3 regions of the Bradyrhizobium sp. SYSU BS000235 genome follow, and region 2 is predicted to be linked to each of the others. Evidence: predicted binding sites of a transcription regulator. Region 2 holds the regulator's gene; each other region holds the start of a gene.
What was found. Region 2 encodes PhoB, which activates phosphate uptake and scavenging genes when phosphate is short. Its sites were predicted from a motif close to TGTCATNNANCTGTCAT; they were not measured.
Positions count from the first base shown of each region.

Region 1: a site for PhoB is predicted at 3,585-3,601, ahead of ACP0KA_RS17415 (inorganic phosphate transporter). Genes of this name have one in related genera too.
Region 3: a site for PhoB is predicted at 2,659-2,675, ahead of ACP0KA_RS06120 (Orn/Lys/Arg decarboxylase N-terminal domain-containing protein). Genes of this name have one in related genera too.

Region 1 covers NZ_JBMHJM010000001.1:3,739,360-3,744,801, reverse strand. The annotation lists gene ACP0KA_RS17425 (hypothetical protein) at 10-771, opposite strand; gene ACP0KA_RS17420 (hypothetical protein) at 1,028-1,663, shown strand; gene ACP0KA_RS17415 (inorganic phosphate transporter) at 1,913-3,538, opposite strand; gene ACP0KA_RS17410 (MarR family winged helix-turn-helix transcriptional regulator) at 3,746-4,237, opposite strand; gene ACP0KA_RS17405 (efflux RND transporter periplasmic adaptor subunit) at 4,355-5,442, shown strand, end outside.
Region 2 covers NZ_JBMHJM010000001.1:102,559-108,000, reverse strand. The annotation lists gene pstC (phosphate ABC transporter permease subunit PstC) at 1-97, shown strand, start outside; gene pstA (phosphate ABC transporter permease PstA) at 102-947, shown strand; gene pstB (phosphate ABC transporter ATP-binding protein PstB) at 944-1,768, shown strand; gene phoU (phosphate signaling complex protein PhoU) at 1,792-2,508, shown strand; gene phoB (phosphate regulon transcriptional regulator PhoB) at 2,538-3,239, shown strand; gene pqqA (pyrroloquinoline quinone precursor peptide PqqA) at 3,427-3,507, shown strand; gene pqqB (pyrroloquinoline quinone biosynthesis protein PqqB) at 3,647-4,576, shown strand; gene pqqC (pyrroloquinoline-quinone synthase PqqC) at 4,573-5,337, shown strand; gene pqqD (pyrroloquinoline quinone biosynthesis peptide chaperone PqqD) at 5,343-5,442, shown strand, end outside.
Region 3 covers NZ_JBMHJM010000001.1:1,330,031-1,335,472, reverse strand. The annotation lists gene ACP0KA_RS06125 (N-acetyltransferase family protein) at 1-246, opposite strand, end outside; gene ACP0KA_RS06120 (Orn/Lys/Arg decarboxylase N-terminal domain-containing protein) at 257-2,614, opposite strand; gene ACP0KA_RS06115 (non-ribosomal peptide synthetase) at 3,115-5,442, shown strand, end outside.

The sequences.
Region 1 (5,442 bases), 3.6 Mb from region 2:
TGAGCGCCGTCAGGAGCTCAGCGCGGGAAGCACATCCTTGAGATATTCGCTCGGTATTTGCATCAGGCCCGCAAACGGATGCGTCAATTCCAAGATAAGAAACAGACTACTCGAAACCGATAGTGCGAACACCAACAGCGCCGCAAATACCAACGTACTCTGCTCGGCGAACAGACCAAAGCTCGTGAAGATCACCGTCACCCAGATCATCAGGACAACGAGAAATGGTATCGGGATCGAACTGTCGAGACGCGTGAAGATGGCGAGCCGCACACGCGCGATTTCGAAGCTGGTGTCGATAATCCGCGACTTCAAGGCCCGTTGCTCGTCATTCTTCGGAGACAATGCATCGATCGCGGAATAGAATTTTCCTCCAACATGACTCGACGAAAATGCCGAAATCTTCGAGGACGAAGTCGCTCCCTCCCGCCAGATCCTGTCGACCATTGTATTGGCGGCTTCCCGCGTGAAGCGGCGAAGGTCGTCTGCTTCGGGGCCATACTGCACCATCAACTGATCGACGAGGATCAGTTGCGCTGCGAGCGTTCTGATATTCGTGTTCTGCGTGTCGTAGGAAGTCTTGGCGGATGCCGTCATCAGGCCGAGCACCAATGCTGCCAGCGTGCCGACAAGTCCTGTCCCCAGTTTGATGACTTCCTTGGAGTCTGCGTCGAGCTTCCCGTTCGGGACAGAGGAGCGAAGCAATCTGCCGAACGCAATTCCGGCACTCATTGCTGCAAACGAAATCAGAAAAACCTGAGCCGAGGTCATCAAGGCCTCATACAATCGTGACGATCCGTGGGTAATCTCGCGCGAAAGTTCTACTTGCAGGTTCCGGTGCGCTGTTCTCGCGGAAGTTGCCCCCGCCTGAAAATGTCAGCATGCCTCCGGATCCCAAACGACTCAACAATCAAGAATCGGTGCGCCCAAACGTGTTCCCAACAGGGCGGTCCCCGCTATGTCCCGCAATCCACAGGGGAAAATCAGACAGTTGCAGGGACTCAGTGTCGGAAATACGATGCAGCGCATGAGGGTTCCACCAGTGATTCAATCGCGTACGATCGCGTCATTGACGGCGCTTTTCGCCCTGTGCCTTGCGTTGTCTCCGACGCAATCACGCGCTGAATGGTGGAAGATTTACGCGCCAAAGGATTATGAGGACTGCGCCACCAGCGCGGAGCAGCCGGGCCTCAGCAAGCAGGACAAGGCGAAGATTCTTTCAGGCTGCGACGCCAAGTTCGCGGGCCGCCGCAAGCCGGGTGGCGGCTACACCTATTTCGACTTCATGCAGAACCGCAGCTTCGATATCGCCGGTCCCAACCCGACGCCGGAAGAATTGAAGAGGATGGATCAGGAGTATCTTGGCTATCTGGGAGATCGCGGGCATGAGACGATTGTCGCTGCGGTGACACAGCCGGCGCCCGCACCCATTGAGCTGCCGAAGGCTATCCTCTCGCCACCAAAGGGCGTTGCCTCGGTTGCTGCCTTGCCGACACCGAAACCTCGTCCTGCGGCTGCCTCCCGTGCTCACAAGGAACCGGTATGCAAGGCCGATGCTCTGTCGTGCGGATGGGCGAAAATCACAACGACCGTGCACGATCTTTTCCAACCGCCGCAGCATAAGCCGACGCCGAGGAAGCCTCTTCAGCAGGCCCAGCGATAAAGTCTGGCCCTCGATCGCCGACGTGATCGGCAAGGCCCATGTCGGGCCCTCTCGTTCCCAAAAATCTCTTCAACCGACATGCATGACGCTCAACGTGCGATGCCATGAGCGTCGATGGCGACAGCTCACAGCAGCGAGAGAGCCGACAGCTGACAGCGAGGCAAAAGCAAATGCCCGCGCCATTGGCGCGGGCATTGTGTCGATAGACTGACTGTGAACAAGGGACGCGACGTGTGCGCCCTCGCCCAATCAGAACAGGTGCGAGAACAGGACGTACAGGCCAGCCGACAGCGCGATCGCCGCCGGAAGCGTCAGTACCCAGGCCATCACCATGTTGCGGATGGTCGACATCTGCAGGCCCGAGCCGCTGGCCGCCATGGTTCCGGCGACACCGGATGACAGCACGTGCGTAGTCGAGACCGGCAGGCCGAACATGTCGGCGGCACCGATCGTCGCCGCGGCAACGAGTTCAGCCGACGCGCCCTGCGCATAGGTCAGGTGGGTCTTGCCGATCTTCTCGCCGACCGTCACGACGATGCGCTTCCAACCGATCATGGTGCCGAGGCCGAGCGCGAGAGCAACCGCGATCTTCACCCAGGTCGGGATGAACTTCGTGGCGGCATCGAGCGAGCCCTTGTATGCGTTCAGGGTGGCGACCTCTTCCTTGTTGAGCTCGCTTTCCTTGTCCTTCATCAGGAAACGCAGCGCTTCGGACGTCAGGTACATATCGTTACGAGTGTTGCCGACGGCCTCGGCAGGCACCTTGTTGAGCGAACCGTACTTCTGCACCTGATCGCCGACGTCCTTCACCAGCACGGCCAGCGACGGGTAAGTGCCTTCGTTCAGCGTGTGCAGGGAGACATACTGCGTTACAGCCGGACGCGGATCGCCGATGATGCTATGGCCAGCGCCCTTGGCGGCGATCACTTTCGAAGCCGCTTCCGAGGTCTGCTGGAACTGCTGCACCATTTGAGCAGGCAGCGTGCGGTTCAGAGCGTAAGCCGTCGGCACAGTGCCGATCAGGATCAGCATGATGAGACCCATGCCCTTCTGACCGTCGTTCGAACCATGCGCGAAGCTGACGCCGGTGCAGGTCAGGATCAGAAGGCCGCGGATCCAGAGCGGGGGCGCCTTCTGACCATCGGGCGCAGCGTAAAGTGCCGGGTTACGTATGACGAACTTGAGCACCACCAGCAGGACTGCAGCACAGACGAAGCCGACCAGCGGCGACAGCAGCAGTGCATAACCGATTTCGGTCGCTTTGCTCCAGTCAACGCCCGAGGTGCCGTCGCGGCCGCGCATGATGGCGTTGGCAACACCGACACCGATGATCGAACCGATCAGCGTGTGCGAGCTGGAGGCCGGCAGGCCGAAGTACCAGGTGCCGAGGTTCCAGACGATGGCCGCGATCAATAGCGCAAACACCATGGCAAAGCCGGCGCTGCTGCCGACCTGCAGGATCAACTCCACTGGCAGCAACGAGACGATGCCGAATGCGACCGCGCCGGATGAGACGAGAACGCCGAGGAAGTTGAAGAAGCCGGACCACATCACGGCGACTTCAGCCGGAAGCGAGTGCGTATAAATCACAGTCGCAACCGCGTTCGCGGTGTCGTGGAAGCCGTTGACGAATTCAAAGCCGAGGGCGATCAGCAGGGCAACGAAGAGCAAAATATAGGGAAGAAACGTCGTGGTCTTCACGCCGGTGGCTTCGACGTCTTCGTAGATGCTGTAGGCGACAAACAGCAGTCCCGCTGCGAGAACGCCGAAGAAGATCAGCATCGTCAAAGGGTTGAAGCCTTTGTCGAGGTTAGGTTTGGACGCAGGTTCAATAATCCCGCCGTCGGCCCCTTGATTAATCGCAATATCACTCATTAACGCCCCCTTTATAAATGAGAGGCGCCTTTAATGACTGTTTACCTTAAAGGTTGAATGACACCACCGCTGCAGCTGTATGGCTGGTGCACTGCCGAAAGCGAGTGTGCGGTTCTTGCCACGCGACATGTCCGCTGAGCGATCATCGCGGGACGACAGAAGTCTCGTGTCCCGACATGTTGTAGATCGCGTGTCTTCCAGGAAGCTTCAGGCTTTTGCCCGGCCGCGGCGGACCTTGGGATGTTGCTCGGCTTCGGGGGCAGGCTCCGTCCCGGACTTGACGTGCGCCTTGATGGCGACAAGCGTCTCCATCCCTGATTCAATGGCATCATCAGGCACATCGTGCAGGACATCCGTGGCGATCGCGTCACGCAGGCTGTCGAGATCGTCGACCAGTTGGCGGCCCTTCGGTGTCAGGAACAGCCGGTTGGCACGCCGGTCATGGGGGTCGGGTTTTCGTTCCAGCAGCTCCGATTCCACAAGACGGTCCAGCAGCCGGACCAGCGAAATCGGCTGAAGCTCAAGCACATCTGCGAGATCGACCTGCGATAACCCCTCCTGCTGCCGCAATCGGAAGAGTACAATCCACTGGGCACGCGTGGTCCCGCGCGCTTTGGCACGTTGATCGATGTAGTTGCGCAAGAGTCTAGAACTTTCAATGAGTTGCGCAACAAACTGCCGTTTGAGATCCAGGCTCATGATCTGGCCGTCCCGAGACCTTTCAAACAATTAATGGTGAGCCTGCATACTATTTGCACGCTTATCAACTATAAACGACATATTGGATCGGTTGTCCGAAAAGCAATTGGGTTAGGCATGGCAAAGGGTCGCATTTCTTTTTTGGGTTATCTCGGCTTGGCAGCTGTTGTGGCTGTCGGCGGCTATGCTGTTTGGCCCAAGCACAAGGACGAGAAGCCGAAGGCTGCCGCGCAGAGCGTGCCGGTCACGGTTGCACAGGTTTCGAAAGCCGACTTCCCGGTCTACCTCACCGGGCTTGGAACCGTGCAGGGTTTCAACACCGTCACCGTACGAACCCGCGTGGACGGACAAATCGATACGATCAACTTCAAGGAAGGCCAGATCGTCCAGAAGGGCGACCTGATTGCCCAGATCGACCCCCGCCCCTTCCAGGCCGTGCTCGACCAAGCGATCGCGAAAAAGAATCAGGATGAAGCGAGCCTTGGCAACGCCAAGCTCGATTTGCAACGCTCCACCAAGCTCGGCGAATTTGCGACCAAGCAGACCGTCGATACGCAGACGGCGAATGTTCAGCAGATCACGGCGCAACTCGCGGCTGACGACGCGTCGATCTTCAATGCACGCACGCAGCTCGATTACGCGAGCATCAGGGCCCCAATCTCAGGCGTAACCGGCATTCGTCAGGTCGACGTCGGCAACATCGTCAATGCGGCAACGCAGACCGGGATTGTTACCATTGCTCAGATCGAGCCGATCTCGGTGATCTTCACCGCACCTGAAAACCAGTTGCCGGAAATCAAGCAGGCGCTCAGCCAACACGAATTGAAGGTCACGGCACTGACGACGGACGGACGCAAGGTGCTCTCTGAGGGAACCCTGTCGCTGATTAACAATCAGGTCGATACCACCAGCGGAACCATCCGCCTGAAGGCCGAGTTTGCCAACAAGGATCATGCCTTGTGGCCAGGCCTTTCGGTTTCGACGCGCCTTCTCGTCAACACCGTCAAAGACGCGGTCGTGATCCCGGATGATGCCATCCAGCATGGCATGAAGGGGCTCTACGTTTATGCCGTAGGAGACGGCAACAAGGCCGAGTTTCGTGAGGTCAAAGTTGGACAATCCACGGATGGCCATACTCTCGTCGAGGGTGGATTGAAGCTCGGCGAGCATGTGATCGTCAGCGGTCAGTACCGCGTTCAGCCGGG
Region 2 (5,442 bases):
CATGTTGCTTGGCTTGCTGCTGTTCGTTCTGACGTTCTTCGTGCTCGCTGGAGCTCGCTTGATGCTGATGCGCCTTGAGAAGAAGGCGGGAGGCTAAACTCATGAACCCGATTTACGCATCCCGCCGCCGCTCGGACATCATCGTCAGATTTTTGTGCCTGGGAGCCGCTCTGTTCGGCGTCACCTGGCTGGCTCTGATCTTGTTCACTCTGTTTTATAACGGCCTTGCGGGCCTCTCACTTCAGCTCTTTACTGAAAATACGCCGCCCCCGGGTTCTACTGAGGGCGGACTGCTGAACGCCATCGTCGGCTCGCTCATCATGACCGTGTTGGGTGTCGGTATCGGTGCTCCGATTGGACTGTTTGCTGGGACTTATCTCGCCGAATACGGCAAGCACGACAAACTCACCTCGGTGATCCGGTTCATCAACGACATTCTGCTGAGTGCGCCTTCGATCATCATCGGTTTGTTCATCTATGGCGCGGTCGTTGTGCCGATGGGTGGGTTCTCCGCGCTTGCCGGTACGCTGGCTCTCGCCGTGATTGTCATTCCGGTTGTGCTGCGCACGACGGAAGACATGTTGCGGCTGGTGCCGAGCCAGCTTCGCGAAGCTGCTTCGGCGCTGGGCTTGCCACGGTCCCTCGTGATCAAGCGTATCGCATATCGTGCCGCACGCTCTGGTCTGATTACCGGCATCCTGCTTGCGACCGCACGTGTCGCGGGTGAAACTGCGCCGCTGCTGTTCACGGCACTCAGCAACCAGTTCTTCAGCCTCGATCTGACCAAGACGATGGCCAACCTGCCGGTGACCATCAACAACTTCGTCCAAAGCCCCTATGCGTACTGGAAAGAACTCGCGTGGAGTGGCGCATTGATCATCACGTTGACCGTACTTGCCCTTAACATTGGCGCACGCATTCTTGTCGCCGAGAGGACAGCAAAATGAGCGAGCTTTCTGTGTCCACCAGTCATTCCACAAACCCGGCTCCATCTATGATGGCGGTGCCCGACGCGCGTCCAAAAGTGACGGTGCGCGACCTGAATTTCTATTACGGCGAGCATCACGCGCTCAAGAATATCAACCTGACGCTGGGCGAGAACCGGGTGACCGCGTTCATCGGACCGTCGGGATGCGGCAAGTCGACGTTGTTGCGTATCTTCAACCGGATGTATGATCTCTACCCGGGTCAGCGCGCGGTGGGACAGCTCATGCTGGACAACACCAACATCCTGGACCCGAAGCTCGATCTGAATCTGCTGCGTGCTCGGATCGGCATGGTGTTTCAGAAGCCGACGCCGTTCCCGATGACCATCTATGAAAACATCGCATTCGGCATCCGTCTTTATGAAAAGATATCGAAGTCGGAAATGGACGGGCGCGTTGAGACTGCGCTGCGTGGCGGTGCGCTCTGGAATGAAGTGAAGGACAAGCTGAATGCGAGCGGCCTGAGCCTTTCGGGCGGCCAGCAGCAGCGCCTGTGTATCGCGCGAACGGTCGCCGTGCGGCCGGAAGTGATCTTGTTCGACGAGCCTTGCTCGGCGCTTGACCCGATTTCCACTGCAAAGGTCGAAGAACTGATCCAGGAACTGAAGGAAAATTACACGATCGCGATCGTTACGCATAACATGCAGCAGGCGGCGCGCGTGTCCGACAAGACGGCGTTCATGTATCTCGGCCAGCTCATCGAGTTCGATGAAACAAACAAGATCTTTACGTCGCCGACGGATCGGCGGACGCAAGACTACATCACCGGCCGTTTCGGCTGACGCTTACCGCGTGGAGAATTATTATGGGAACAGATCATACCGCCAAGGCGTTCGACGAAGATCTCCAGGAGCTTAATCGGCTCGTTGCAGAGATGGGTGGTCTGGCGGAACGTCAGATCGTGGATTCCGTCGATGCTCTGATCCGTCGGGACGTCGCGCTGGGCAAGCGCGTGGTCGCCGCTGATCTCGATATCGACAAGTTGCAGCATGCCATCGAAGAGCGTGCAGTATTGACGATCGCTCGCCGTCAGCCAATGGCTGTCGACCTTCGCGAGATCGTCGGCTCGCTGCGGGTTGCGACCGACCTGGAGCGCATGGGCGATTTGTCGAAGAATATCGGCAAGCGCGTTGCTGCACTCGACAGCGATTTCCATCCGTTGAAGCTGATCCGTGGTCTCGAGCATATGACCGACCTGGTGCAGTCTCAGGTCAAGTCGGTGCTCGACGCTTATGCCGCGCATGACCTGCCGGCCGCCATGGCGGTTTGGAAAGGCGACGAAGAAGTCGACGCGATCTGCACCTCGCTGTTCCGCGAGCTGCTGACTTACATGATGGAAGATCCGCGCAATATCGGCTTCTGCATCCATTTGATGTTCTGCGCCAAGAACATCGAACGGATCGGGGACCATGCGACCAACATTGCCGAAACGGTCTTCTACATGATCGAAGGACAACAGATGCTCGATCAGCGCCCCAAAGGCGATATGACGAGTTTTGCGACGGCTGTCTCAGGCAGCTGATTGGAAGGATATAAATTGAAGGATCGGACATGAGCGCCCGAATTCTTGTCGTCGAGGATGAAGAAGCGTTGACGACGCTGCTTCGCTACAATCTGGATGCCGAAGGCTACGATGTCGAAACCGTTGCACGCGGGGACGACGCCGACACCAGACTCAAGGAGCATATTCCGGATCTGATCGTGCTCGATTGGATGCTGCCTGGTTTGTCGGGGATCGAGCTTTGCCGTCGTCTAAGGGCAAGGCCTGAAACGAAGCAGATCCCCATCATCATGCTGACCGCGCGTGGCGAGGAAAGCGAGCGGGTGAGGGGTCTCGCGACGGGCGCTGACGATTACATCGTCAAGCCGTTCTCGGTCCCGGAATTGCTGGCGCGGGTGAAGGGCTTGCTGCGACGGGCCAGCCCGGAGCGTCTCGCCACGGTTTTGGCTTTCGGCGATATCGAGTTGGACCGCGATCGGCGCCGTGTGGCCCGTTCCGGCCGCCCGATTGATCTGGGGCCCACCGAATACCGTCTTCTGGAGTTCTTCCTGGAACATCCGGGACGTGTTTTCAGCCGGGAGCAATTGCTCGACGGCGTTTGGGGACGCGACATCTATATCGATGAGCGCACCGTGGACGTTCATATCGGCCGGCTCAGGAAGCTCCTGAACCTTGGCCGGGAGCAGGATCCCATCCGCACCGTTCGCGGAGCGGGCTACGCCCTGGATGATCGCTTCGCCAAGGCTGAGTGATCTCGATAAAATTATTGCAGAGCAGCATTTGTCTGATGTTGCTTTGCAATCCTGGGTAGGGCGAATAACAATTTTGTGCCAATGAAGGGCAAAATTGCACCTCGCATTTGGTCATCTCCGTGTTAACCTGACTCTCGACGGGGCAGCGAAACCCAGTCGCAGGATTGAATTGGGAAGGAGAACCAAAATGGCCTGGAAAGCTCCAAAGATTGTTGAAGTGCCGGTTGGCATGGAAATCAACATGTACGCCTGCGCGGCGCGCAAGTAAGTCTGCAAATTTCTTCAGTTTAAAAGACAATTGGTCCGGTTTGCGTAAGGGCTCGCCCAATGGGTGAAGTTCTTTCGCAGCCGGCCTTGTTTGTGTCTGGGTCTGGATTCCGCGAACCGGGATTGCCGGAGGCGTTTTGATGTTGCGCGTTGTCGTTCTCGGGGTGGCGGCTGGTGGCGGCGTCCCGCAATGGAACTGCAACTGTGAGGTCTGCCGAATCACACGTCTTGAGCGGCCGGACTTGCGAGCCACGCAGGCATCGATAGCGGTCAGCGCTGACCACAAACACTGGTTTCTGATCAATGCTTCACCTGACCTGCGCCAACAGGTGATCGCGACCCCGCAACTTCATCCAAAGCCGGATCAATTACGCCATAGCCCGATCGCAGGCGTCATCCTGACCAATGGCGAGGTCGACGCCGTCGCGGGGTTGCTGTCCCTGCGTGAGGGTTGGCCATTTACCATCTACGCTCACCAACGCGTTCTTGCGACGCTGAGGGACAACAGCATCTTCAATGTTCTGAGTGCGGAGCGGGTGCGTCGCGAACCGATCGAATTCGATGCCACGTTCGAGCCCAAGTTGGCGAACGGCTCGCCGTCGGGGTTGGAAGTTTTGCCATTCCTCGTTCCTGGTAAACGTGCCTGGTATCTTGAAGACGCTGCTGCACCTGCGGTGGACGATGAGGCGGGCGACACCGTGGGGCTGCGGATTGCGGACAAGCGGAGTGGCCAATACTTCTTTTTTCTTGCCGCTTGCGCCGCCATGACCCCAGAGCTGAAGATGCGTCTGAAAGACGCGCCTCTGGTGTTTTTCGACGGAACGGTCTGGCGCGATGATGAACTGATCGCCGCAGGACTTGGCAGCAAGACAGGGCAGCGGATGGGACACATGGCCATGTCAGGCGCGGATGGGGCAATCGCAGCGCTTGCCGGCCTCGGGATCGCCCGTAAGGTTTTTCTTCACATCAACAATTCCAATCTGGCGCTGCTGCCCGAGACTGCGGAGCGCGTGCAGATCGAGCAGGCCGGATGGGTCATTCCCTCGGACGGGATGGAGATTATCGTTTGAGAACGACAACAGCCTTTTCGTTAGCAAAAGGAACACCACTCGCCAGCGCGGAAGACCTGGAGGCTGCGCTGCGGCACATTGGTGAAACGCGCTATCACAACCTGCATCCGTTTCACCGGTTGCTGCACGGCGGCAAGCTCAACAAGGGGCAGGTGCAGGCCTGGGCGCTCAATCGCTACTATTATCAGAGCTCCATTCCCATCAAGGACGCCGTGGTCCTGTCCCGTTTTCGCGACCGCAATATCCGCCTGGAATGGCGGCATCGGATCGAGGATCACGACGGCAATTTCGGCACCGAAGGCGGTATCGAACGCTGGCTCAAGCTGACCGAAGGGCTTGGCCTCGACAGCAATTATGTGGAGTCGGCCGAGGGGATTCTTCCGGCAACGCGTTTCGCGGTGGACGCCTATGTCCATTTCGTCCGGGACAAGACACCGCTTGAAGCGATCGCATCGTCGCTGACCGAATTGTTCGCGCCGAACCTCCATGAAGAGCGCATTTCCGGAATGCTCGCGCACTACGATTTCGTCAATCCGAACATCATGAGCTACTTCAAGCGGCGCCTGGAACAGGCCCCGCGTGACGCCAATTTCGCGCTCGATTTCGTCAAGGTGCATGCAACCACGCCGGAACAGCGTGAGGCGGTTTGCAATGCACTCATCTTCAAGACCAATGTGCTGTGGGTTCAGCTCGATGCGCTCTATCACGCCTATGTCGACGGCCACATACCGCCGGGGGCCTTTGTGCCGGAACAGGATTGAAGCCATTGCGAAATCGTCTGATCGACATAACTGAAGGTAGTCACCCGGTGCTGGCCCGGCACGCGAAGCTGCGTTTCGATGAGACACGGCAGCGATGGGTGATCC
Region 3 (5,442 bases), 1.2 Mb from region 2:
CACATAGGCGTAGCCCAAAATCTCTCCGCCCCGCGTCGCCACGAGATGCGGGAAACGGCGATTGCGCAGGTTCTTGCGCCGGTCGCGCAGATCATCGGGCTGCGGCGTTTCAGTGTCGCTGACGCCCTCTTCGATGCCGTGGCGGATATGACGACGATAAATCGCCAGCATCGCCTCGACATCGGTATCGCGCGAGGGCCGCACGATGATCGGCCGCTCGTGCTCGCTTGGCGTTCCCCCTTCCATACGTGCTCCGCTATTCGGAAACGACGTACGTATAGAGCCGGATGCGGCCATCGGCGCCGATCTTGCGATAGACGCCCTGGATCTCGACGTCGAAGCCCGGGAACGTATTGAAGCAGGTTTCGAACATCTTGAGATAGTCGATCATCGGCTGGGCCCGCGCGGTGAGCCGTTCACCTGGCACGATCGTGGCGATGCCCGGCGGGTAGACGACGAACGGTGTCGTCGCGATCCGGCCGGCGATCTCGTCGATGGGAAGATACTCCACGTCATTGCGCACCAGGCAGCGGGCCGCGGCGTGAGGCGATAGGGCGATCTCCGGCAAGTGCCCGGACGCGAACTGCTTCGATTGCAAACTGCTGACATCGGCATTGCGGAAGAAGCGATGCATGTCCGCACACAGATCGCGCAGGCGCGTGCCGGCATAGCGTGCAGGTCGGCGTCGCGCGAATTCGGGGATGGCCTCTTCGAGCAGGGCGTTGTCGTCATGCAGTTTCTTGAACGCCACAAGACCGCTGACCAGCGTGCCGGCCTTGCTGGCCTCGACGCCCGGCGTCAGCAGAAACAGCAGCGAGTTCAGATCGTTCTTCTCCGGCACAATGCGGTTCTCGCGCAGAAACTGCGCGACCACGGGGGCCGGGATGCCATGGTCGGCATAGCCGCCGGAGGTGCGGTCGAAGCCCGGTGTCAGCACCGTGAGCTTGTTCGGATCGGTCATGGCGAAGCCAGCCGCCATGCCAGGGAAACCATGCCAGCTCGTATCAGGCCCGAGCTGCCAATAGGCCGCGTTGGTGGCGAGCTGATCGGTGCTCATGCTCTCCCAGGCGACGCTGTGCACAGCACCTTCGCGCGATGCGTCAGGAATTTCGACGCGCTCGGGCACGAAGGGCTCGAAGAACCAGCGCCGTTCCGGACGCGTTTCCTTTTCCTCGAATTCGCGGCGGACGGCGCGCATCTTCTTGCGCAGTTCGATGCCAAGCCTGATCGTGTCATCCCACAGCACTTCGCCGGAGCGGCCCTTCATCATCTGCGCGCCAACGTCGAGCGAGGCGAACAGCGGATAAAACGGCGATGTCGACGCGTGCTGCATAAAGCTCTCGTTGAAGCGCCGGTGCTCCACCCGGCGTTTCTGGCCGCGGATATGGCGGTCCTTGATGTGAATTTGCGAGGCTTGCGAAAAGCTCGCCAGTTGCTTGTGCGTCGACTGGGTCGCGATGATGCCCGGCGCATCGGGACCAAGGTCGGAGAGGCCCATGGCGAAACGGCCGGCATAGAGCGGATGAAACTTCATGAAGCCGGCCCAGGCCTCATCAAACAAGACGTAGTCGCAAAGGTGGCCGATGCGCTTGAGAATCATTTCGGCGTTGTGAATGGTGCCGTCATAGGTGCATTGCTCGATCACAGCGACGCGGAAGGGACGCTCTCGGCGCCAGGCCTCCGGATCCGTGACCAACGGGTTGGTGCGGATGCGCTGGCGCAGCGCCTCCTCATCGAAGTCGTCCCACACCATCGGGCCAATCAGGCCCCAGGGATTGCGCACGGTCGGAACGTAAATCGGAATGCCGCCGCTGATCATCAGGGCGCCGTGCAGCGCGGCCTTGTGGTTGTTGCGATCGAACAGCACCAGATCGCCGTCGGTCACCAGCGCCGAGAGCGCAACCTTGTTTGAAGTCGAGGTGCCGTTGAGCACGAAATAGGTTTTCTCCGCACCGAAGATCTGCGCGGCTTCTTTCTGCGCCTGCAGCGCCGGGCCTTCATGGGTCAGAAGGTCGCCGAGGTCGAGAACCGAATTGTCGAGGTCGTCGCGGAACACGGCTTCGCCGAGGTGTTCCATGAATACGCGTCCGATCGGACTGCGGCTGTAGAACACACCGCCGTTGTGACCGGGGCAGGTCCATAACTGGTTGCCTTCCTCGGCATAATCGACCAGTGCGCCGAAGAACGGCGTTTTCAGTGTTTCGGCATATTGCTTCAGGCGGCTGATGAGGTTCTTGGCGATGAATGGCGGGGTTTCTTCGGAGAGGAAAACATAGCCGTCGATGAAGTCGAGCACTTCGACCGGCAGGTCTTCAAAGCGCTTGCGCCGGATCAACAAGATGATCGGAAAGTCGAGGCCACGGCGGCGCATCAGGTTGATCAGCGCCGCTGTCTTGCCCTCCAAGCCCTTCTTGCCCCAATCGACCACCATGCAGCCGATGGCAGCATCGGTCTGAACCGCGATCTCGGCATCCTCGATCTTGCGCGCCTTGACCACCTCGAAACCGGAACGCTCGATCTCGTCGACGATTTGATTGAGGCGGATGCCTTCGAGATCGTCGGCATCAAAGGTCGGCATCGCGAAGAGGAACGTGAAGCGTCGGAAGTAGTCCATGTGCGCACCAAATCTGTTTCAGCAATGATCTCTTGCTGGGTTGCGTGACACTTCGGTGACCAAAGATGGTTACAGGGAGTTCAGCCCACAAAAAAAGACTCCTGAGGCCCCATGGCTTGAGGCCCCATGGCTTGAGGCCTCATGGCTTGCGGCAAGTTCTGCCGTCGCGCCCGGTCGCCTCATTCGTTTTCCGAGCTTGATAGGAATTAACCGGCTTCTGGATTCGGGGACGGTTGAAATGTCCGGCAGCGCGCCTTCGTCGCGATCCGCCGAACAGCACCGTCAATCTCGCAAACGATGCGACGCTGCTCTGGATACAGCAGCAGACTCCGCGCCAGCGGGAACAAAGCCGAGTCTTGGTTGCTCGCCTTTGCAGGATGTTTTTCGCGAAGTGGACCGAACATTCGAAATCGACGTGCGTTGCCGCAACTTGCGCATAGTTCACAAGCAGGATTTCGAGAAAACAGTCGTTGGTTCCCTATCGAGAATGGAGCTTTCTTTTGCAGGAATTTGCAGCCTCTGCGCAGCAACGCGCATTCTGGTTCACGAATGAAATTGACCCGGGAACGCCCGTCTTCAATCTGTTGAGAGTGCTGCAGCTCAAAGGGATCGTTCACAGGCCTATCCTCGCACGTGCATTTGACGATCTTATCGCGCGGCACGAAGTTTTGCGGACGGGGCTTGTTGAGCGGAACGGCGTGGTTGTGCAGCATGTGCACGACAACGTTGCGTTCGCCGTCGAAGAGCACGACTTCAGCTCACTCTCGGAAGATGAATGCCGATTGCAGGTGGACGCACTCGCGGTGCGGATGTCTCAGAGTGCCTTTGATCTTGCTGTGCCGCCGCACCTGAGAGTTGCCGTCGCGCGGATATCGGACAACGAGCATGTGCTCGTGATCGTGTTTCACCATGTCATCATCGACGGGTCGTCGATGGGAACTTTCTTTGATGACCTCGCTGCTCTCTACGAGGCGCAGCAAAACGACAAGCCGGCACTCCTGCCGAAACTCTCGTTTCAATACAGCGATTTCTCCGAACGGCAGGACCGGCTGTACGCGCGGTCTGCATTCGAACAAGATGTCGCGTTCTGGCGCAACGCACTTGCCGACGCGCCACCTCTCCTTGCGCTGCCGACTGTTCACCCGCGTTCCGCCCAACAAGGCCACCGCGGCAAGCGTCTTGGGTTCGACATCGACGAACGTCTCACCGAAGCGCTGCGCGCATTGTGCTCGCGTCACGTGTCCACTCTCTACATGGGGCTGCTATCGGCATTTCAAATTCTGCTGCAGCGCTGGGCCGACACGGACGATGTCGTGATCGGGACGCCGGTGTCCGGAAGCCGCGACGAAGACTTCGCGCACGTGATCGGTTGCTTCGTGAACACATTGGCGCTGCGCGGGGATCTGTCAGGCGATCCCACCTTCGTTGCAATGATCGCCCGCAATCGATCGATCTTGCTCGACGCGTTTGAGCACCAGCACGTTCCGTTCGAGCGGGTCGTTGCCGAGATAGGGAGCTCGCGGACACCAGACCATTCTCCGATTTTTCAGGTCATGTTCGTGCTTCAGAACTTCCGACATCAAGTGCCGAAGCTGGCCGGTCTCGAGGTTCAGGACATGGACATCGATCCTGGTGTGTCCAAACTGGATCTTTCGCTCGAGATCATCGAGAGTGACGGACTCGCTTGTTCATTCGAATTTAACAGCGAACTCTTCGATCCATCGATGATGGCGCGAATGGCCGACCAATTCCGGCGTGTCCTGGAGACGGTCGTTGGCGATCCCGAGCGAGCAATCAGCCGCATCAATCTGCTTGGGAAGGATGAGTGGCAACAAGCGGTGTTGGGGTGGAATTCCACCGCACGGGAATATCTCCAGCACACGCCGGCTGAGGCGTTCGCGGCGATTACGGCCCAACGGCCGGGCGACGTCGCACTCATTTCCGGTGATCAGCAGATCAGCTTTGGCGAGCTTTCTCAGCGCGCAGGGCAGGTCGCTGTGGCGCTGCGTGGCCATGCCGGCGGGCCGGTCGGCATCTTCCTACCTCGCTCGGTGGATGCCTTTGCGGCGATCCTGGGTTGCCTCGTCGCCGGGATACCGTGGGTTCCCCTCGATACTGCGCAACCGGATAAGCGCCTCGAACAACTCGTCGAACTGGCCGGCTGCCGTACTGTGCTGACCCTTCGCGCCCTGTCCAACCGCCTGCCTGCCGGACTTTCAACAGTCGTGATGGATCGGGATGCGTCGCTTTGGAGCACGCCGATCGAGAGGATCGATGCAGGAGCAGGTGATGTCGCCTATGTCCTGTTCACGTCCGGTTCGACCGGCGTGCCGAAAGGCGTTATGGGCGCGACCAAAGCCTTGATGAACCGTATCGACTGGATGCATGAGGCTTACCCCTTCGCGCAGGGCGAGGTCGCCTGCTGCAAGACGTCGATCGGCTTTGTCGATTCCGTCTGGGAAATGCTCGGACCGCTGTTGGCCGGCGTGCCGACAGTGATCGTTCCGGATGAGGTCGTCCTCGATCCGGAAAAATTCATCGCATTGCTTGGACAGCATCGTGTCAGCAGGATCGTGCTGGTGCCGACGCTGTTGCGCGTGCTGCTCGACCACGCCCCCGACCTGGGACGGCGTCTGCCGGCGCTTGCGATGTGGTCGGTGAGCGGCGAACTTCTCACGGCGGATCTCGTCAGACGTTTCAAGCTCGCTTGCCCGGGCCGAAAACTCATCAATCTCTACGGGTCATCCGAGGTCGCGGCCGACGTGCTTGTGCATGAGGTTGGGGACGCAGACGCCGACGGGCCCGTGCCGATCGGCAAACCCATTGCC